2 regions of the Comamonas aquatilis genome follow, and region 1 is predicted to be linked to the other one. Evidence: predicted binding sites of a transcription regulator. Region 1 holds the regulator's gene; the other holds the start of a gene.
The links. The regulator sigma-54, encoded in region 1, starts transcription at its own class of promoters, with help from an activator protein. The targets are predictions, from matches to a motif close to TGGCANGNAANCTGCTTT.

Region 1 (10,948 bases):
ACCTATGAAGAAGCAGCAACGCGGCGGCACCATCCTGGGGCTGATTTTCGGCATGGTCATTGGCCTGGCGGCGGCTCTGGCCGTGGCCGTCTATGTGACCAAGGTGCCCGTTCCCTTTCTGAACAAGGGTGGTAACAACACGGATCGCGATGCCGTCGAGGCTGAGCGCAACAAGAACTGGGACCCGAACGCTCCGCTGCAAAGCCGTGCGCCGCTACCGACTCCTGCTGTGCCGCCGGCTGCCGTGGAAACGCCTGGCGTGCCTGTGACACCGAGCACGCCGGTGGCTCCGGTCACGGCCACCGGCACTGCTGCGCTGGACCCCGTGACCGGCAAGCCGGTCACGCCTGCCCAGCCCCACGTCGATCCTGCCAAGCCGGTCAAACCGGCCACGGGTGATCCGCTGGGCGATCTGGTCAAGGAGCGCTCCGCTGCCGCCGAGAAGGCCGAAAAAGCCCGTGCCGACAAGGAAAAAGCAGCTGCCGTGGCGGCTACCGGCGGCGAGCCCGGCTTCAACTACTTTGTGCAGGCCGGTGCTTTCCGTGGCGAGAAGGAAGCCCAGGCGCAGCGCGCCAAGCTGGCCATGCTGGGCTGGGAAGCTCGGGTCAGCGAGCGTGAGCAAAACGGCATCACCGTGTTCCGTGTGCGCGTGGGTCCGTTCAACAAGCGCGATGAGGCCGAGCAGCTCAAGGGCAAGCTCGACGGCGCCGGTGTGGATTCCACCCTGGTTCGTGCCGCAAGGTAAAACATCTCTGAGGCCCGGTCTGTGCCGGGTTGCCGAGCTGGGTTGAACTTTTTATGGCTGATGGCCTCTGACACTGCAGACCTGATTTAGGAGTTGGTTTTGATGAAACGCCGCGAATTTTCTCTGGTTGCATCTGCTGCAGCCACTGGTGCTTTGACACTGGGTTCCTCCGCCACCTGGGCTCAGGCTGCAGGCTTCAAGGAAGGCAAGGACTACCTCAAGCTGAGCAAGCCAGCCCCTGTCAGCGCACCCGCCGGCAAGGTCGAGGTGATCGAGTTCTTCTGGTATAGCTGCCCGCACTGCAATGTTTTCGAGCCCACGTTTGCGGCCTGGAAGAACGCAGCGCCTGCCGATGTGGTGGTCAACCGCGTGCCCGTGGCCTTCAATGCCTCGTTTGTGCCTCAGCAAAAGCTGTACTACACCCTGGAAGGCATGAATCTGCTGGGTACGCTGCACGCCAAGGCATTCCATGCCATTCACGTAGAACGCAACCGTCTGGCTACCGATGACGCCATCTTCGAATGGGCCGGCAAGCAGGGCGTGGATGTGGCCAAGTTCAAGGAGATGTACAACTCCTTTACCGTCTCCAACCAGGTGCGCAAGGCAACCCAGCTGCAGCAGGCCTATGACGTGGAAGGCGTGCCAGCCATGGGCGTGGCCGGCAAGTACTACACGGACGGCACCAAGGCCGGCAACATGGAAAATGTGTTGCGCGTGGTCAATGCCCTGATCGTTTCCAGCCGCAAAGGCTGATACGGCGAGCGCAGCTTGTACATCCCAAAAGCCCGCCAGGTCTGCCTGAGCGGGCTTTTTCATACCCGTAGGGCGAGGTTTTGATCCGGGCCGGTGTATGTTTGCGGCGGCGCCAAAAAGGGAATGACTACAATGTATGCAAGAAACGTGCCCTCCATGACCAAACGACTTCTCTCTTTCGTGCTGGCCTCGGCTTTTGCCGTATTGGCCGGCACGGCGCATGCCGAAAAGGCCGATAGCGCCAAGCCCATGAACATCGAGGCCGATGCACTGCGCCACGACGAGCTTCAGCAGACCAGCGTTTTCACCGGCAATGTGGTGATGACCAAGGGCACCATCGTGTTGCGCGGTACGCAGCTGGATGTGCGCCAGGATGCCGAAGGCTTTCAGTACGGCGTGGTCAAGGCCGAGCCGGGCAAGCGTGCCTTCTTCCGCCAAAAACGCGACACCGAGCCCGGTCAGTCCGATGAGTTCATCGAAGGCGAGGGTGAGGTCATCGAGTACGACGGCAAGGCCGATATCGTCAAATTCATTCGCCGTGGCGAGATGCGCCGCTACCGTGGCGGTCAGCTCAGCGACCAGGTCACGGGCTCGGTCATCGTCTACAACAACATCACCGACGTCTATACCGTCGATGGTCAAAAGACCAGCGGCGGCCTGCCCAGCTCCTCCGTGGGCCAGGGCGGTCGGGTGCGCGCCATCATGGCGCCCAAGGACGGCACGCCCGGTGCCCAGCCCAAGCCGGCCCAGCCCAAGGCCGAGCCCTTGCGCCAGAGCATGACGCTGGGCGGTGAGAAAGCCAGCGACAAGGCAGGTGACAAGAAATGAGTCGTGACAGCACCCTGCGCAGCGGCGAAGCGGACAGCCGCCTGGAGGCCAGGCATCTGGCCAAGTCCTATGGCAGCCGCAAGGTGGTCAAGGACGTGTCTCTGTCCGTGCAAAAAGGCGAAGTCGTCGGCCTGTTGGGCCCCAACGGCGCGGGCAAGACCACCTCGTTTTACATGATCGTGGGTCTGGTGCGCAGTGATGGCGGCGAGATCTTCATCGACGGTCATTCCGTGGGCAATATGCCGATTCACCAGCGCTCGCGCCTGGGACTGTCCTATCTGCCGCAGGAAGCCTCGATTTTCCGCAAGCTCAGCGTGGAAGAAAACGTCCGCGCCGTGCTGGAGCTGCAAAAGGACGAGCAAGGCAAGCTGCTCTCCAAGGAAGAGATAGACAAGCGGCTGAACAATCTGCTCAAGGAATTGCGCGTGGAGCATCTGCGCCAGTCTCCTGCGCTGGCCCTGTCCGGGGGCGAACGCCGCCGGGTGGAAATCGCCCGCGCCCTGGCCACGCAGCCGCGCTTCATTTTGCTCGATGAGCCGTTTGCCGGTATCGACCCCATCGCGGTGATCGAAATCCAGCGCATCATCGGTTTCTTGAAAGAGCGCGGCATTGGCGTGCTGATTACCGACCACAACGTGCGCGAAACCCTGGGTATCTGTGACCACGCCTTCATCATCAGCGACGGCCATGTGCTGGCCGAAGGTACGCCAGAGCAGATTGTGGACAACGCCGATGTGCGCCGCGTCTACCTGGGCGAACACTTCCGCATGTGATGCGTGAGTTGACCTCCGCGCTCCCCCGTTTTCTGTGGCTGCTGTCCCTGCATCGGGGACATGCCGGGGGCGCTTGCACATCAAGGATGTTCAGTTGATGAAGCCGGGCCTGTCCTTACGCGTATCCCAGCATCTCTCGCTCACGCCGCAGCTGCAGCAGTCGATTCAGCTGCTGCAACTGTCCACGTTGGAGCTGGCGCAGGAAGTTGAACAGATGCTGGTGGACAACCCGTTTCTGGAGCGCGATGGCGACGACGCCGCCGATGTGCCGATGGATGCTCCTGCTATGGAAGCGGCTACCGCTGAATCCATGGGCACTTCAGATAACTACTCATCTGAATCTGAATATTCATCAGCGCAAACAGCTTCGGAAACCATAGCTGAGGCGCCGACCGCTGAAACTCCCGAGACGCTGGACTGGAGCGGCGACGGCGCCGACGGACAAGACGGGGAGTGGGGTGGCGAATCCAGCAGCGAATGGGATGGCCCCTCCTCGTCCGGCAGCCGCAAAAGCGATGGCGACGAGGAAACCGACGCCATCGACCTAGCACGCGAGCATGAGAGTCTGAGCGATTTTCTGCACCGCCAGGCGCTCAGCTTGCGTCTGAGTGCCGAAGACTGCGCAGCGCTGCGCTTTCTGATCGAATCGCTGAACGACGACGGTTATCTGGAAGAGCCGCTGGCAGATCTGGCCTATAGCCTGGCCTGTGACGACCTAGAAGAGCGCGAAGAGCTGGAGCAGCGCTTTGCCATGGCGCTCAAGCTGCTGCAAAGCCTGGAGCCCGTGGGCGTGGGCGCACGCGATCTGGCCGAATGCCTGCAGCTGCAGCTGCGCGATCTGATTCGTCTGGCCGAAGATGAGGGCACGACAGCAAAGCACTGGGATGTGCTGCAGCTGGCCCTGTCCATGTGCTGCCAGCCCATGGACTTGCTGGCACGACGCGATATGCGCAAGCTCTCCAGCCTATGCGGCGCGCGCGAGGAGGCTCTGCGCGAGGCCCTGGCCCTGATTGCGCGGCTGGAGCCGCGACCCGGCCGCCGCTTCGTGGATGTGGAACGCCATATCGTGGTGCCCGATGTGATCGTGCGCCCGGTGCGTGTCGGCTCGGGCCGGATGGAGTTTTCCGTTCGCCTCAACACCGAAGTCATGCCGCGGCTCAAGGTGCATGACATCTATGCCGGCGTGCTGCGCCGCCACAAGAACAGCGAAGGCCATGCGGCACTGCAGCAGCGGCTGCAGGAAGCGCGCTGGTTCATCAAGAACATCCAGCAGCGCTTTGACACCATCTTGCGGGTGTCGGAAGCGATTGTGGAGCGGCAGAAAAACTTCTTTGTGCATGGCGAGCTGGCCATGCGTCCGCTGGTGCTGCGCGATATTGCCGATGCCCTGGGCCTGCACGAATCCACCATCAGCCGCGTGACCACGGCCAAGTACATGGCCACACCCCAGGGCACGTTCGAGCTCAAGTACTTCTTCGGCTCGGGCCTGGGCACCGAGACCGGCGGCAGCGCCTCCAGCACCGCCGTGCGGGCGTTGATCAAGCAGTTTGTGGACGCGGAAGACACGAAAAAACCGCTGTCGGACGCCAAGCTGGCCGATATGCTCAAGGAGCAAGGCATTGAATGCGCCCGCCGCACCGTGGCCAAGTACCGCGAGCAGCTGAAGATCCCGACCACCACGCTGCGCAAGGCGCTGTAAGCCACGCCCAACAAAAAAAGCCGCTGATGCCATGCTCAGCGGCTTTTTAATTTGGTGCGCAAAGCGCCTCAGGGGGTATCAATCAATTCGGTATCAACCACCAGATGAACAAAGCCAGCACGCCAATCATCAGCCCGAATTTGAGCACTTTGTAGAACGTGGGGTTCCAGCTGCGGAAGGCGCGGCGGTACTTGCCGGCGTAGAAGGAAATCTTGAACAGCTTGCTGATCATGCCGCGGGGATCGCCCTCGTTGTTGGGCGAGCTGGCGGCGGCCACCACGTTCTTACCCAGCCAGTGATTGAGCCACTGGGCAAAGCCGTTGGTCATGGGGCGCTCCACATCGCAAAACAACACGATGCGATTGCCTTCCGAGCGGTTCTCTGCCCAGTGCATATAGGTCTCGTCGAAGATCACGCCTTCGCCCTCGCGCCAGCTGTAGGGTGTGCCGTCCACTTCGATCATGCAGCGGTCGTCATTGGGTGCCAGCACGGCCAAGTGGTAGCGCAGCGAACCCGCATAGGGGTCGCGGTGCAGATTGAGCTTGGCGCCGGGCGGCAGCTCGGCAAACATGGCGGCCTTCACGCTGGGAATGGATTTGACCAGCGCCGTGGTCTTGGGGCACAGCTCCATGGCCGAGGGGTGGGCATCGCCATACCACTTCAGATAAAAGCGCTTCCAGCCGGTCTTGAAGAAGGAGTTGAAGCCTGCATCGTCATTGTTGGCGGCGGCCTTGATCTGCATGTTTTTTTGCAGATTGACAGCTTCTTCGCGGATTTCGCGCCAATTGGCTTGCAGCGGCGCCAGCTCGGGGAAGGTGCTGGTGGGTAGATAGGGTGTGCGCGGCACCTTGCTGAACATCAGCATGAAGACGTTGAAGGGCGCGGTGAAGGTGGAATGATCAAACAATTGCTTCACCACCTTGTGACGCACCTTGCCGCGCAGGTGCATGTACAGCCCGCAACCGAAAAACAGCACTACCAATGCCAGGACGATGATTTTTGCCATGGCGGCAATTTTACCGGGGTGCTCCAGCCGAGGCCATGGCACAGGTCAAACAGCGTTTTTCTTGAGGGCTCTCAAAGTTGATAGCTGCAGGCGCCTACTCTTCAATGGCTTGAGTCGATATTGATGCCGATCCACTGAATATCGGTCCGGCTTGGTGCCGCCGGGCCGCTCGTCGACGGGAGAAATCGACGTCTAGACAGGCAGGGGATTATTCCTACCCCTATGCACAAAGCCTGAGCCTATAAAACAAGGACTCGGTTAAGGGATTGAGCGCTTGAGGTCTATTTGCGTGGGCTCGGGTTAATACCGATGACAAACCTATAATCCGGCCCTTTTTTCCAAATTGATGGGCCTGAGGCCCGGGAGAGCGGTATGTTGCAACGTCGTCACGCAGTGGTTTCGGTCGGTCTGACAGCCTTGGCACTGGCTGGCGTCTGGGCTCCGGCAGCTCAAGCCCAGGACAAGCCCAAGGTGGCCTTGGTCATGAAATCCCTGGCCAATGAGTTCTTCCGCACCATGGAAGACGGTGCCAAGGCGCACCAGAAAGCCCACGCAGGCGAGTACGTGCTGCTGAGCAACGGCATCAAGAACGAAACCGACACCGCCGCCCAGATCAAGATGGTCGAGCAGATGGTGGCCCAGAAGGTGGATGCGCTGGTGATTGCCCCGGCTGACTCCAAGGCTCTGGTGCCGGTGCTCAAACAGGCGGTGGACAAGGGTGTGCGCGTGGTCAATATCGACAACCGCCTGGACGCCGCCGCCCTCAAGGAAAAAGGCCTGGTCATTCCTTTCGTCGGCCCCGACAACCGTGTGGGCGCTCGCCTGGTGGGCGAACACCTGGCCAAGCAGCTCAAGGCGGGCGACAAGGTCGGCATCATCGAGGGCGTGTCCACCACCACCAATGCGCAACAGCGCACGGCGGGTTTCAAGGATGCGATGACCGCAGCCAAGATGAACGTGGTTGGCGTGCAATCGGGCCAGTGGGAGATCGACAAGGGCAATACGGTGGCCGCCGGCATGCTGCGCGAAAACCCAGACCTGAAGGCTCTCCTGGCCGGTAATGACTCCATGGCCCTGGGCGCTGTGGCTGCCGTCAAGGCCGCCGGCAAGGCTGGCAAGGTGCTGGTGGTGGGCTACGACAACATTCGCGCCATTGCGCCCATGCTCAAGGATGGCCGCGTGCTGGCCACCGCAGACCAGTTTGCGGCCAAGCAAGCGGTTTTCGGCATTGAAGAAGCGCTGAAGGCCGTCAAGAACAAGACGCCGCAGGCCCAGATGCCTGCCGAAGTGAAAACGGACGTGGTGCTGGTGACCAAGTGATTGCTGCCGACAACCACCAGGGGCGGCGCGGCACGCCGGTGCTGACGCTGCAAGGCATGGGCAAGGACTATGGTCCAAGCACCGTGCTGGATGGCGTTTCCCTCGATCTGCGCGCCGGCGAATGTCTGGCGCTGACGGGGGAGAACGGCGCCGGCAAATCCACGCTGTCCAAAATGCTGTGCGGTCTGGTGACTCCCTCGCGCGGCATCATGCAGCTCAATGGTCGGGCGTTCGCGCCCAAATCCCGTGCCGAGGCCGAAGCGCTTGGCGTGCGCATGGTGCTGCAGGAGCTGGGCATGGTGCCCACCCTGACCGTGGCCGAAAATCTGTTGCTCGATCGCCTGCCCCAGCGTTGGGGCTGGCTGGATCGCGATGCCCTGGCCAAAGCTGCCCATGCGCAGCTGGCCAAGATGGGCTTGCAGCATATCGACCCCTTCACGCCCGTGGGGCAGCTGGGCATAGGCATGCAGCAAATGGTGGAGATTGCCCGCAATCTGCGCGATGGCAACCGCGTGCTGGTGCTCGATGAGCCCACGGCCATGTTGACCGCCAAGGAAATCGAGCATCTGTTCGAGCAGATCGATCTGATGAAGGCTCAGGGCGTGGCCCTGGTCTATGTGTCGCACCGCCTGGAAGAATTGCAGCGCGTGTCCGAGCGCGTGGCCGTGCTGCGCGACGGGCGCCTGGTGGATGTGCTGCCCATGCAAGGCCTGAGCGAGCCCGAGCTGGTGGAGCGCATGGTGGGTCATGCCGTGGAGTCGCTGGATACCAAGCCGCGTCGCAAGGCCGGTTCGGTGCTGCTGCGGGCCCAGGGCTTGCGACGCGGCAAGCTGGTGCAGGGCGTGGATGTGGAACTGCGCGCTGGCGAGGTGCTGGGCGTGGCCGGACTGGTGGGTGCAGGCCGTACCGAGCTGCTGCGCCTGCTGTATGGTGCCGACAAGGCCGATGCCGGCTCGATCGAGCTGACCGGCCTGGCCCAGGGCTTGTCCACCTGTTCCGTGACTCCTAACTGGAGCAGCCCCATGCAGGCCACTCGGGCCGGCATTGCGCTGGTCACGGAAGACCGCAAGGCACAAGGCCTGCTGCTGTCCCAGTCCATCCGGGTCAATACCTCGCTGAGCCATATGGGCTCGGTCTCCGGTGCGGGCTGGCTCAAACCGGCGGTGGAGTCGGATCTGGCCCGGCGCATGGTCAAGCGCCTGCGCATTCGCGCGCACAACGCCGAGCAACCGGTAGGCACCTTGAGCGGCGGCAATCAGCAAAAAGTGATTTTTGCCCGCTGGCTGCACCGAGACTGCCCCATCGTGCTGCTGGACGAACCCACGCGCGGCGTGGACGTTGGCGCCCGCGCCGACCTGTATGCCGAGCTCGATGCCATGACGGCCCAGGGCAAGGCGCTGATGGTGGTGTCCAGCGATCTACGCGAGCTGATGGAGCTGTGCGACCGCATCAGCGTCATGCATGACGGTCGCATTGTGGCCACTTTTGAGCGTGGCCAGTGGACGACCCAAGCCTTGCTGGAAGCCGCTTTTGGCGATGCATCGCGCCCTGGCGAGCCCGTGAAAGAACAACTATGAATTCAACCTCTTCAACTCCTGTCGCTGCGGCGCCAGACACCAAGCCTGTGCGCAGCGCCTTGCGCCAGGAACTGGGTACCTATCTCGGCCTTTTCGTGGTGCTGGTGGCCATGGTGGCCTTGTTCAGCAGCCAGTCCGAGTACTTCCTCACGCGTGAGACGCTGCTGTCCATCGCCAATGAAATTCCGGCCCTGGCCGTGATGGCTGTCGGCATGACTTTTGTGCTCATCATTGCGGGCATCGACCTGTCCGTGGGCTCCGTGCTGGCGCTGAGTGCAGCCGTGAGTGCCGCCGCCATCCTGCAATGGGGCATGGGCCCCTGGCCTGCAGCCGCTCTGGGTCTGCTGGTCGGTGTGGTCTGCGGTGCGGTGACGGGCGGCATTTCCGTGGCCTGGCAACTGCCCAGCTTCATCGTCTCGCTGGGCATGCTCGAAGCCGTGCGCGGCGGCGCCTATCTGGTCACGGACTCGCGCACCCAGTACGTGGGCGATGCCATGGGCGCTCTTGCGGCCCCCTGGCTTGGCGGTCTGTCGGCTGCGTTCTTCATCGCGCTGCTGGTGGTGGTCGTCGGGCAGATGGTGCTCAGCCGCACGGTGTTCGGCCGCTATGTGGTGGGTATTGGCACCAATGAAGAAGCCATGCGCCTGGCCGGTGTGGACCCGCGCCCGGTGCGCATTGCCGTGTTTGCCATCACGGGCTTGCTGGCGGCGCTGGCCGGCCTGATGCAATCGGCCCGTCTGGAAGCTGCCGACCCCAACGCCGGTGCCGGCATGGAGCTGCAGGTCATCGCCGCCGTGGTGATCGGCGGCACCAGCCTCATGGGCGGCCGCGGCTCGGTGATCAATACTTTTTTTGGCGTGCTCATCATTGCGGTGCTTGAAGCCGGTCTGGCCCAGATCGGCGCCAGCGAACCCAGCAAGCGCATCATCACCGGCGCCGTGATTGTGGTGGCCGTGATTGTCGATACCGTGCGTCAGCGCCGCGCAGCCCGCCATGCTTGAGCGCGGCATGACTTCCAGCCATCCCATGAACGCGACAACTACCTCCTCTCCAGCCCTCAAAACCGCACGCGTGGCGGTGGTGGGCAGCCTCAATATGGACGTGGTGTTGACGCTGGCTCGCGTTCCCGCAGCAGGCGAAACCGTCGCTGCCGATGATCTGAACTACCTGCCCGGCGGCAAAGGTGGCAATCAGGCCGTGGCCTGCGCCCGCCACGGTGCACAGGTCAGCCTGTTTGGCAGCGTGGGTGCCGATCACCACGGCCAGACCCTGAAGTCTGCCCTGCAGGCCGACGGCGTGAATGTGGAGCATGTCAGCGAGCATGCCGGCGTGCCCACCGGCACCGCCGTCATCATGGTGGAGCCCGACGGGCAAAACCGCATCTGCGTGGTGCCTGGCGCCAATGCCGGGCTGGTGCTGCCTGAGGCGGCTTTGCTGGCGGTGCTGGCGCAGTCCGACTATCTGGTGCTTCAGTTCGAAACGCCTGTGGCGGTGGTGCAGCAGGCGCTGCAGACCGCGCAAAAAGCAGGCTGCCCGGTGGTGCTCAATCCTTCGCCGGTGCGCGAGGTTCCCGATGCATGGTGGCCCTGGATTCACACCCTGGTCGTGAACGAGCACGAAGCGGCGGCCTTTACCGCAATGCCGATTGAGAGCCCGCAAGCGGCAGAGCAGGCAGCGCGCGCATTGCTGGCGCGTGGCGTGCAGCAAGTGGTGGTCACCCTGGGCGCGCAAGGCGCGGTGGCGGTGGCGCAGGGCGCAGCCAGCTTTCACCCGGCTCCCGTGGTCTCCGTGGTCGATACCACGGCGGCCGGCGACACTTTTCTGGGCGCCATGGTCACCCGTCTGGCCGAAGGCAGCGCGCTGGCCGATGCCGTGCCCTGGGGCATACGTGCCGCCAGCCTGTGCATTGGCAAGGCCGGTGCCCAGCCTTCCATCCCCACGCGTGAACAGGTGCAGGCCTGAGGCCGGATCTTCTAGGAGTTCAGATGAAAAAAGCCTTGCTGTTGAACGCGCCCTTGACGGCCGTGATTGCTCGCATGGGCCATGGCGACCGATTGGTGATTGGCGATGCCGGCCTGCCGATTCCCGCAGGCGTGGAACGCATCGATCTGGCCGTGAGTGCCGGCATTCCCGCAATCGCCGATGTGCTCAAGGCCGTGGCTGCCGAGATGCAGGTCGAGCGCGTGGTGCTGGCGCAGGAAACGCTGGATCGCAGTGATGTCATCCCCGGCTGGCTGCCTGCCGAGT
Region 2 (10,948 bases), on a different contig from region 1:
AGGCGCACCGGGCGCAGATTGATGTACTGGTCAAACTCGCGGCGGAACTTGAGCAGCGAGCCCCACAGCGAGACATGGTCGGGAACGGTGGCTGGCCAGCCCACGGCGCCAAAGAAGATGGCGTCCATGCCGCTGAGCTGGGCCTTCCAGTCGTCGGGCATCATTTTTCCGTGCGCAGCGTAGTAATCGCAATGCGCCCAGTCGAAGTGGTGGAATTCCAGCGGCAAATTGAACTTCTGCGCGGCGGCTTCCAGGGCGCGCAGGCCTTCGGGCATGACTTCCTTGCCAATGCCGTCACCGGCAATTACCGCAATCTTCTTCACTTGGGACATGGCTACTCCTTGGTATGGGCCTGATTCTGAACCATGCTGTAATGAAGTGAATTGTTCTATCGTGCTTTGATTGTTTACAGATCGTGTTCAAAAACCTGTTGCCGGAAGATCTGCGTGTATTTCAGGTCGTGGTGCGCCGCGCCAGCTTTGCTGCGGCGGCACTGGAGCTGGGGGCCTCGCCCGCCTATGTGAGCAAGCGTATTCGCCTGCTGGAGCAGGAGCTGGCCGTCAAGCTGCTGCACCGCACCACACGCCGGGTGGCGGTGACGGAAGAGGGCGAGCGGGTGTTTCAGTGGGCGCAGCGCATCCTGGACGATATCGACCATCTGGTCGAAGAAGTCAGCACCACCAAGAGCGAGCCGCGCGGCCTGCTGCGCGTGAGTTGCAGCTTTGGCTTCGGGCGCAAGGTGGTGGCGCCGGCGCTATCGAAGTTGATAGCGCTTCACCCCGGTATGCAGCTGAGGCTGGAGGTGTTCGACCGCATTGTGGATGTGGCGGCCGAGGGCTTTGATCTGGATGTGCGCGTGGGCGACGAGATTGCACCGCATCTGATTGCTCGCCAGCTGGCGGCCAATCACCGCGTGCTGTGCGCTGCGCCTGCGTATCTGCAGCGCAAGAGCATGCCGCGCAGCGTGGATGAACTGGCCGCCCATGACTGCCTGGTGATCAAGGAGCGCGACCACCCGTTCGGCGTATGGAAGCTGCGCGCCGGGGCCGAAGAGCGCACGCTGAAGGTGACGGGGCCGCTATCGACCAACAACGGCGAGATGGCCGTGCAATGGGCGGTGGACGGGCATGGGGTGGTGCTGCGTTCGCTATGGGATGTGCGCGCCGAGCTGGCTGCCGGAACCCTGGTGCAGCTGCTGCCTGCCTGGCGGCAGGAGGCCAATGTCTGGGCCGTATACCCGGCACGCCTGAGCCGCTCGGCCAAGGTACGCGTGGCCGTGGAGTTTCTGCAGGCGTTCTTTGAAAACTCCGGCTTGGAGAAATCCACGCAGATTTGAATGAAATATGCCGCTAGCCTTTTGCTTGTAAGTGTGGGTAGCTATTCAATTGATAGTTTTTAGCGCGTTTCAAACGCAAAAAAGCGCCCGCAGGCGCTTTTCGGAGTGGCGTGAATCCGCCTCAGGGAGCCAGTGCGGCTTTGACGGCGGCAGACACCAGGCCCATATCGGCCTTGCCGGCCAGCTGTGACTTCACGGCGCCCATGACCTTGCCCATGTCGCCGGGGCCGGCAGCACCGACTTCGGCCACGATGGCTTGGACGGCGGCGGTGATTTCGGCTTCGGTCATGCGCTGGGGCAGATAGACCTTGAGCACTTCCACTTCGGCTTTTTCCACGTCGGCCAGATCCTGGCGATTGGCGCTTTCAAAGGCGGTGATGGAATCCTTGCGCTGCTTGAGCAGTTTGTCGACGATGGCGATGACGGCAGCGTCATCGAGCTCCACGCGCTCGTCCACTTCTTTTTGCTTTATCGCGGCCTGCAGCAGGCGGATGGTACCCAGGCGCACGCTGTCTTTGGCGCGCATGGCGTTCTTCATGTCTTCGGTGATCTGGGCTTTCAAGCTCATGGCTTTTCTCCTGGTGATGGAGGTCACCGCCTGAATCAGAAGCGGTGGCCAGAAAACAAAAAACCCGCGCCTGGCGTCCCGAGCGCGGGTTTGCGGCGTTTAACGGCCGACTGTCCTAACGAATTAGTACAGCTTCTTAGGCAGTTGCATGCTGCGAACGCGCTTGTAATGGCGCTTCACGGCAGCAGCCTTCTTGCGCTTGCGCTCGGCTGTAGGCTTTTCGTAGAACTCACGAGCACGCAGATCGGTCAGCAGACCCAGCTTCTCGATGGTGCGCTTGAAGCGGCGCAGGGCAACTTCATAGGGCTCGTTTTCTTTAACGCGGATGGTAGTCATTAGCGAATATTTCCAGATATCTGTGCTGCTAGAGGGTTCACGGGAGATCGGGCCTGTGAGCCATGTACAGCGGTTGTTCCCCGTCTCTATTAACTAGTATGGCCGACGGGGTAATGCCAGCAAAGTCGAGCATTATAAACGATTGAGAAGGCTCTGTCGAAATAACTGCGCAAGTCCCATTTTACGCGGCACTGCAAACCATGGCAGGGCAGCGGTTGGCTCTGCGGAATGCCTGTGTCCTGGCACATCACTTGCTATCACAACAGAAGTGCTCAAGATAGCTGCAATGGTACGTAGCGACCCTGAGCGGGTTTGTCGCAGTGAAGATTTCAGCTGTTTTGTATACAGTTTTGGAAATTGATTTTCTTTGTTTTTGAATTGAGAAATCAATTCATCAATCTCTGCTGTTGTTGATCCAGGAGTTCTTATGGTGTTGGAGTGTGTTGCACAGAATCTGATTTCGCGTCGCCAGTGGCTGGCATCGGCTGCCGGCGGTGCGGGCTTGCTCGTCCTGGGTGGTTGCGCCAGCCCGGCGGCCCAGCCTGCCAACAAAAATCTGGTGGTCGGTGGTCTGTTTGCGGGCTCGCGCAGCGACAAGGGCTTTATGGAAGCCGGCTGGCGCGGACTGGAAAAGGCCAGAACCGAGCTGGGCGTACAGACGCGTTTCATCGACGGTATTGCGCCCAAAAAAGAGCTGCTGGTGCCGGCGCTCACGCAGCTGGCCGAGCAGGGCGCTCAGCTGGTGATTGCCCATGGCGGCCAGAACAACCAAGCCGTGGCCGAAGTGGCGCCGCGCTTTCCCGGTACGCGCTTTGTGGTCACCCAGGGGCTGGTGCAGGGCAGCAATCTGAGCAGCTATGACGTGCTGCAAGAGGAATCGGCCTATCTGGCCGGAGTGTTGGCGGCGTTGACGACCCAAACCGGCGTGGTCGGTCATATGTCGGGCATTCGCGTGCCGCCAGGCCTCAAGGGTCGCGCAGCCTATGCTGCCGGTGTGCGCGATACCAATCCCCGGGTCAAGCTGCTGACCAACTTCTCGGGAGATCAGGACGACAACGCATTGTCCTATCGCGTGGCGCAGGCGCAGATTGCGGCCGGGGCCGATGTGATCTTCACCATGCTCAATGCGGGCCGCGATGGTGCGACGCGCGCTTGCCGCGAGAAAAAGGTGCGCCAGATCGGCAATGTGATCGACTGGACGCAGGTCGATGCACAGGTTTTTGTGGCCTCGGCCTGGGCCGATGTGGGCATTGGCGTGTTCCAGGCCGTCAAGGACATGACGGTGAATGCTGCGCCGCAGTCCGGCATTGTCAAGATCGGTTTGCAGGACCCGGCCGCCGTGCGCCTGACCACCGCGGCCGATGTGCCCGCTGCCGTACGCAGCCGCGTGGAGCAGGCCAGCCGCGCGATTGCCTCGGGTCAGCTCAAGGTGCCAGAGGCCTATAACGGGCCGGAGTTCTCCATATAAAAGCCTGGGCGGCAGCTTTGCTGGCGTCCTGCAGCGTGCTTCAAGCGCTTAGGATGCTTGCTCCATCAGGCTCTGGCAGCGCTCGGCCAGCGCCTGGGCGCAGGCTGCGGCGCTGGCCCAGGCCCACTGAAAGTTGTAGCCGCCCAGCCAGCCGGTGATGTCCACCACCTCGCCGATGAAATACAGGCCGCTCTGGTTTTTGCACTCCATGGTCTGCTGCGACAGCACCTTGGTATCCACGCCGCCCAGCGTGACTTCGGCTTTTTTATAGCCTTCGGTGCCCGTGGGCGTGATCTCCCAGCGCGAGAACTTTTGTGCCAGCGCAATCAAGGCCTTGTCCGAGGCTTCGGCAATCGGGCGCTGCCAGGCTGCATCCTGCTGCACCCAGGCATCGGCTAGGCGGGCAGGCAGCCATTGGGTCAGCTCATTGGCAATCAGCTTGCGCGAGCGTTGCTTGGCTGCCAGCAGCTCGGCTTCAAAATCCACCTCGGGGGCCAGGTTGATGAACAGCGGCGTGCCGGGTTTCCAGTAGCTGGAGATCTGCAGCACGGCCGGGCCGGACAGGCCGCGGTGGGTGAACAGCAAGTCCTCGTTGAAGGCCATGCGCTCTTTTTTGCTACCTGTGCTGATTTCAACCGGCAGGGCCAGGCCTGCCAGCTGGGCATAAGGCTGCCAGGCATCGCCGTCAAACGTCATGGGCACCAGGCCGGGCGTGCGCTCCACCAGCGGCAGATTGAATTGCTGGGCCAGGCGGTAGCCAAAGTCGCTGGCGCCAATCTTGGGAATGCTCAGGCCACCGGTGGCAATCACCAGACTGGTGGCGTTCACCGGGCCGCGATCCGTATCGATTTGATAGCTTGCAGCGCTTTCCTCATTTGGGCTGCTGGCCAAAATCTCTATTTTTTTGACCCGGCAAGGTTGCCAGCGCTGCACCTGGCCTGCCGCGCATTCAGCCAGCAGCATGGCGATGATGTCCTCGGCCGAGCGATCGGCAAACAGCTGGCCCTTGTGCTTTTCGTGGTGGGCAATGCCGTGCTTGTCCATCAGCGCAATGAAGTCGGCCGGCGTGAAGCGCGACAGGGCTGAGCGGCAGAACTGCGGGTTCTGCCCCACAAAATGCTTGTGCGGCGCCCGTACGTCCAGATCGCGGTTGGTGAAGTTGCAGCGCCCGCCGCCGGAGATGCGGATTTTCTCGGCCACTTTTTCGGCGTGATCGATCAGCAGCACCTTGAGGCCGCGCTGGCCCGCCTGCGCCGCACAAAACAGGCCGGCAGCGCCGGCACCTATGACGACGGCATCAAAAAAAACAGGGGAGGAGGACGGGGCGTGCGCAGACATTCAGACAAAGGAGCAGGGCAGGAACAGGGGGCGATTGTCCCAGAAGCGGCTTGCGCAGGCCTTGGCACAGGCTTATCCGGGCGAATCTGCACGGCTGCGGAAGTCGCAGGGGAATATGCGTGGACGCCAAGCGCTGGCGAGTATTCAAATCTAAAATTGCCGCCCATGAATACCCCTTCCCATCAGCTGAGCATGACGGTGCTCATGTCGCCGGACATGGCCAATTTTTCGGGCAATGTGCACGGTGGCGCCATCTTGAAGCTGCTCGATCAGGTGGCCTACGCCTGCGCCAGCCGCTATGCGGGCCGTTATGTGGTGACGCTGAGCGTGGATCAGGTGATGTTTCTGCAGCCCATCCATGTGGGCGAGCTGGTGACGTTTCTGTCCAGCGTCAATCACACGGGCAAGTCGTCCATGGAAATCGGCATCAAGGTGGTGGCCGAGGACATCCGCAGCCAGGTGGTGCGCCATGTCAACAGCTGCTTTTTCACCATGGTGGCGGTGGATGATGACAAAAAGCCTGCACTGGTGCCGCCGCTGGAGCCTCAGGGCGATGAAGAAAAGCGCCGCTGGCAGGCTGCCATCATCCGCAAGGAGCTACGCAAGGACATGGCAGAGCGTTTTGCCCAGATTCGCGTGACGACCAGCGCGAACGTCACACCCTGAACCTGCAGCCAGCCTCTCTTGAGGGGCCGGCTTTGCTGCTTGTCTTTGGTTTGTGGCGCGCCAGGCCAAAGCGCAGGCGCGCTGAGTGGCGTCAGGCCACAGCGGCTTGCGGCTGTGCGTTTTGCCGGTCTTGCCAGGCGGCCACGCCTTGCACCACGTCACCTACGACGATGATGCTGGGGCTGCCCAGGCCGTTGTCGGCAATGCACTGGGGCAGATCTTTCAACAATGTGAGCGCATGGCGCTGCTGGGGCAAGCTTGCGTGCTGGATAACAGCCACGGGTGTGCTGCCGGGCAGGCCGACCAGCAAGTCTTCGGTAATGCGCTCCACGCTGCTCACGCCCATATAGATCACCAGGGTGAGCTTGGCTGCATGGGCGGTGGCGGCCAGTTGGCGCCAGTCGGGGCCGCTGTCACCGGGCTTGGCATGACCTGTCATGAAGAGCACGCCATGGGCACGATCGCGGTGGGTCAGCGGCGCGCCCAGGCTGGTTAGGCCCGCAAGGCCCGAGGTGATGCCGTTGATGACCTGTACTTCGATACCGGCCTGGCGCAGATGCTCCACCTCTTCGCCGCCGCGGCCAAAGATGAAGGGGTCGCCGCCCTTGAGGCGCACCACCTTCTCTCCCTCTTGCACGGCGGCAATCATCAGCTTTTCAATGAAAGCCTGGGGCGTGCTCTTGCAGCCTCCGCGCTTGCCCACGTAAACCATGCGCGCCTGCGGATTGGCGTGGGCGGTGATGGCATCGCTGACGAGATCGTCCACAAACAAGACCGTGGCTGCCGCAATGGCTTTGGCCGCCTTGATGGTGAGCAGCTCGGGGTCGCCCGGGCCGGCGCCTACCAGCGTGCATTGGCCGGGGTGAAGTGGGGTGTTGTTCGTGCTTGGCATGGCGGTCTCTGTGGGGCTTGCCTGTGGGGCGAAATTTTGTGTGCTCAGTCCGGGCAGCGGTGAAAGCTCTGCACCTGGGCCATGGCTTCGGCACCGGGCTGGTAAACAGCGCGGTGCATGGCCTGAATCTGGGCTATCTGTTGGGTAATCGGTGCGGGAATCGCCAGCGTGCCTGCCAGCATGGCTTCAATGCGCTGGGCCGTCTGGGCGGCGCTCAGCCCCAGGGGCAGTTCTGGCGCCGCAGGCTCGTCGCCCGCGGCTTGGCTGCTGAGCTGGCTGCTGTGAACCGCGCTGCGCTCAAAGCAGATCTGGCCGTCAATCAGGCCCAGGCTGGCGGGTTCGCGGTTGGGCGCTGCCACGGCTTCGCCTTCGGTTCCGCGCAGCAGTAGCGCATTGGCGCTGTGCAGAGCCAGGGTCTCGGCCATGGGATGGGCATAGTCGGGATGGGTGTAGCTGGCCAGCAGCAGGCTGCGCTGTGCCGCAACCGCTGTGCCCGGGCCGTACAAGGGATTGAGCAGTTTGACGATGCTGTGCGTGGGGTTGCGCAAGCCAATCTGGCGGCGCACCTGCAGCAAGCGCTCCAGCGAGGGCAGCAGATGGCGGGTCTGCATCCAGGCCATCTGACCTGCTGCGAGGGGAGCTGGTTTTTGCAGCACCGGCCAGCCCAGTTGCTGCCATACAGCACCTGTGCTGACCCGTTTGTCTTCGGTATCGCAACCGTGCACCAGTACCGGCAAGCCCTGGCGGGCTAGCAGCGCCGCCAGCAGCGGCACCAGATTGGGTAGCTTGCGCGCACCGTTATAGCTGGGTAGCACCACGACGGGGATTGCAGTCGAGGCTGAGGGCCAAGCCGGCAGACGCTGCTGCGTGGCATCCAGAAATCCGGCCAGCTCCTGGGCGCTTTCGCCCTTGAAGCGCATGGCGATGCAGAACGCGCCTAACTCTAGATCGCTGACTTGTCCGTCCAGCAGCTTGCCCATCAGGTCTGCGGCCTGCTCACGCGTAAGCGAGCGAGCACCCTTGGTGCCGCGGCCGATGTCCTTGATATAGGGGCTGATACTCATGATTTATGTAATTGTCCTCATAACGAACAAGTTTCATACGATGAAGTCGTTATAAGCAAATGACGTGCCAGGGCGTCACGCCATCGCGCTTGATACGCTTTGCCCAAACCTTTGGGTGGTCGCTGATTTTCATGGCAATTTGCTGCTAGCCGCAGCATGGATTCTTGGGTGTTGCTGGGGCGATAGCTTCGCAGCAACTGGACTTCTTTGCCGACACAGGCATAGGCATTGCAACTTGGATAGGCTGGCTACAGCAGGAAGATGCAGTAACGTCACTTGAGTCACAGCACGAAACTGCTGATGGCACTTGCAGTGGTGGATCAATCTCTGCAGGAGCGACCTTCCACTGCTGCCATGCCTCATTCAGTACCTGCCATGCCGAGTGCAAAAACAATATTGCGATGGCAAGTCCAACAATGATGTCCGGCCAGAAGCTTCCAGTGAATGCGACTAAGCTTGCAGCAAGGATCACGCTGCTATTGGCCACCAAGTCGTTACGAGAGCACAGCCAAGTTGAGCGCATGTTCAGGTCATCAGAACGGTGCGTGTACAGCAAAGCGAAGCAAATGCCATTGGCAATCAGTGCGAACAGCCCAATGGCCCCCATCCAGTCTGCAGCAGGTACTTCCTGCACCACGAGCTTGTGCATGGCATCAGCGACAACCACCAGTCCAAACAGGAGCATGAACACGCCTTTGAATAAGGCAGCGCCCGCTCTTGCCTTGAGGCTTCGATGCAGCACAAACAGCGTTACAGCATAAACAGAGGCGTCACCCAGCATGTCGAGGGAGTCCCCCAGCAGAGCGGTTGACTGGGCCATCAGACCGGCGATGAACTCCACAATGAAGCCCAGCGCATTGATCGCAAGAACGATGTAGAGAATCTTGCTCTGTTTGGCGCGCAACTGCGCCAACTCTCCTGCTTTGTTCTCACAGCAGCTATCCATCAGGAACTCCAAACATTAGAAAACGATTGATGGATAGACTAGGGCTTATAGGAACTATAAGGTCAAGCGCCGTGAGCAAATTGGCACTCACCATTGGAGATTTGGCGAAATCCACCCAGACCAAGACGGTCACGATTCGCTACTACGAGCAGATTGGCCTGCTTCCGGCCTCCAAACGAAATGAAGCTGGCTATCGCATCTATGACGAAGCCGATCGTGATCGATTGTTGTTCGTGAGACGCAGCCGGTACCTGGGATTCAGCCTCGACGACATTCGCGAACTGCTTGGGTTGGCAGACCAACGTGATGCGTCTTGCGCCTCGGTAGATGCCAAGGTTGCTCAACAGCTAGAGCAAGTCAAAGGACGCATTCGAGACCTGCAAGCGTTAGAGACCGAGCTTAACCGCCTGCTTTCCTGCTGCCACGGCGGGGTGATTGAGCAGTGCCGCATCATCGAATCCTTGAGTCACAGCTAACTGTTGCCGACACTCACTTTTACTTGTCTGTGTGCCTTGCGGCATCATGAGTGGTCCAACTTATCGAAATGGAGCCCTATGCGTACTTCTGTCACTTTGATTGCACTCGCTGTTTCCGCTTTTGCCTCTCATGCTGCATTGGCGCAGCCGGTGCGTGCCACTTGTGAAAGTAAACGTGCGGACATCTCACGCGACATTGAGCACGCCAAGGCTAAGGGCCAAGTGAGCCGAGTACAAGGACTTGAGAAGGCACTGCGCGAAAACCAGGCCCATTGCAGTGACGCAAAACTCGAGCGAGAGCACGCAGCACGAATTGCCGAACAGGAGAAGAAAGTGGAGAGGCGGCAACGTGATCTCGACGATGCGCGAGAAAAAGGCAAGGCCAGCAAGATTGCAGACCGTGAGGCCAAGCTGACCAAGGAAAAGGCTGAGCTTGAAAAACTACACAAGGGCGCACTATGAACGTGGCATGAGCCACCGGCTTTAGACGTATCTGAGAGCTGGCAGTGAACGTCGGCTCCTGGCGGTGAGCTCCGTTTCGCTCGTGACCCCGACAACAGTCACTGGGTGATTTGGAATTCACATCGGACGTCTGCTCTGGGGATTCATGTCGATCGCGCACTCCCGGGCAGATGCACCCGTCCAGTATTGATCCCAGGCTGACCGCTTCATGCTGGCAACAGCTGCTCAGTTCTTCTATGCCAATGTCTGCTGACGTCAATAGCAGACATTGGTTCGACGGTGCTTTCATCATTTGGCTCATTGCGCAATGGCGGTGGCAGCGGAAGGCTGGCGGGCCAGTGCGATGAAGGCCCTCACGTAGTCGATGGCGGTATCCGCCTCGCGTGCTCCCAGGAAGATCTGCTTGGCGATACCGCGCACGCCCAGCCGCACGGGCACCACGTCCATCTTGGCCGCGTACTCCTCGACTAGCCAGCGCGGCAGGGCGGCCACGCCGCGGCCGCTGGCCACCATCTGCAGCATGATGTCGGTGGTTTCGATGGCCTTGTGGCGCCTGGGCGTAACGCCGGCGGGCAACAGGAACTGGTTGTAGATGTCCAGGCGTTCGATGTCCACGGGGTAGCTGATGAGCACTTCCTGGGTCATTTGCTGTGGCTTCACGTAGGCCGCACCGGCCAGTGCATGGCCCCTGGCCACGACGAGCACCTGTTCGTAGTCGAACACCGACTCAAACTTCAGCCCCGGCTTGAACAGCGGGTCGGGCGTGACTAGCAGGTCGATCTCGTAGCCGAAGAGCGCGCCGATCCCGCCGAATTGGAATTTCTGCTTCACGTCCACATCGACGTCAGGCCATGCGGCCAGGTAGGGCGATACCACTTTGAGCAGCCACTGGTAGCAAGGGTGGCATTCCATGCCGATGCGCAGCGCTCCGCGCTCGCCTTGCGCGAACTGGCCCAAGCGCTCCTCGGCCAAGTCCAGTTGCGGCAACACCCGGTTCGCCACTGCCAGCAGGTACTGGCCGGCCTGCGTCAGACGCAGGCTGCGGCCTTCGCGCAGCCAGATGTCGGTGCCCAGTTGCTGCTCCAGTTTCTTCATGCTGTGGCTCAGGGCCGACTGGGTCAGGTTCAGCATGCCTGCGGCGGCCGTCAACGACCCTTGTTTTTCGACCTGCTGGACGATTCTGAGGTGGATGCGTTCAAGCATTTATATGATTCAATTTCATTGATTTATGAAATAAGACCATTTTACTTCATTGATTGCTGCCGCTAGCATCCACTCCCATGAAAGCAACCATGGCACATCCACTTCGCATCGTCGCTGTTTCTGGCGGGCTGCAACGCCCCTCCAAGGCTGCAACCCTGGCAAAGCATCTGCTGGATCAGATCGCCGACGAGTT

Region 2: ACNAZA_RS15845 (BMP family protein) is a predicted target of sigma-54. The motif match lies at 2,481-2,498, and genes of this name have one in related genera.

Annotation. Positions count from the first base shown of each region.
Region 1 covers NZ_CBCSIW010000021.1:47,664-58,611, reverse strand. Annotated here, with positions in the region: gene ACNAZA_RS18850 (SPOR domain-containing protein) at 5-745, shown strand; gene ACNAZA_RS18845 (thiol:disulfide interchange protein DsbA/DsbL) at 848-1,498, shown strand; gene lptA (lipopolysaccharide transport periplasmic protein LptA) at 1,655-2,326, shown strand; gene lptB (LPS export ABC transporter ATP-binding protein) at 2,323-3,099, shown strand; gene ACNAZA_RS18830 (RNA polymerase factor sigma-54) at 3,197-4,798, shown strand; gene ACNAZA_RS18825 (aspartyl/asparaginyl beta-hydroxylase domain-containing protein) at 4,881-5,804, opposite strand; gene ACNAZA_RS18820 (sugar ABC transporter substrate-binding protein) at 6,177-7,124, shown strand; gene ACNAZA_RS18815 (sugar ABC transporter ATP-binding protein) at 7,181-8,701, shown strand; gene ACNAZA_RS18810 (ABC transporter permease) at 8,698-9,702, shown strand; gene rbsK (ribokinase) at 9,710-10,663, shown strand; gene rbsD (D-ribose pyranase) at 10,687-10,948, shown strand, end outside.
Region 2 covers NZ_CBCSIW010000014.1:101,525-112,472, forward strand. Annotated here, with positions in the region: gene ACNAZA_RS15825 (tartrate dehydrogenase) at 1-332, opposite strand, end outside; gene ACNAZA_RS15830 (LysR substrate-binding domain-containing protein) at 416-1,336, shown strand; gene ACNAZA_RS15835 (GatB/YqeY domain-containing protein) at 1,458-1,904, opposite strand; gene rpsU (30S ribosomal protein S21) at 2,028-2,240, opposite strand; gene ACNAZA_RS15845 (BMP family protein) at 2,668-3,708, shown strand; gene ACNAZA_RS15850 (BaiN/RdsA family NAD(P)/FAD-dependent oxidoreductase) at 3,757-5,046, opposite strand; gene ACNAZA_RS15855 (acyl-CoA thioesterase) at 5,212-5,712, shown strand; gene cobA (uroporphyrinogen-III C-methyltransferase) at 5,804-6,604, opposite strand; gene ybiB (DNA-binding protein YbiB) at 6,649-7,668, opposite strand; gene ACNAZA_RS15870 (cation efflux transmembrane domain-containing protein) at 7,814-8,614, opposite strand; gene ACNAZA_RS15875 (MerR family transcriptional regulator) at 8,686-9,090, shown strand; gene ACNAZA_RS15880 (DUF1090 domain-containing protein) at 9,169-9,552, shown strand; gene ACNAZA_RS15885 (LysR family transcriptional regulator) at 9,850-10,755, opposite strand; partial or broken gene msuE (FMN reductase) at 10,845-10,948, shown strand, end outside.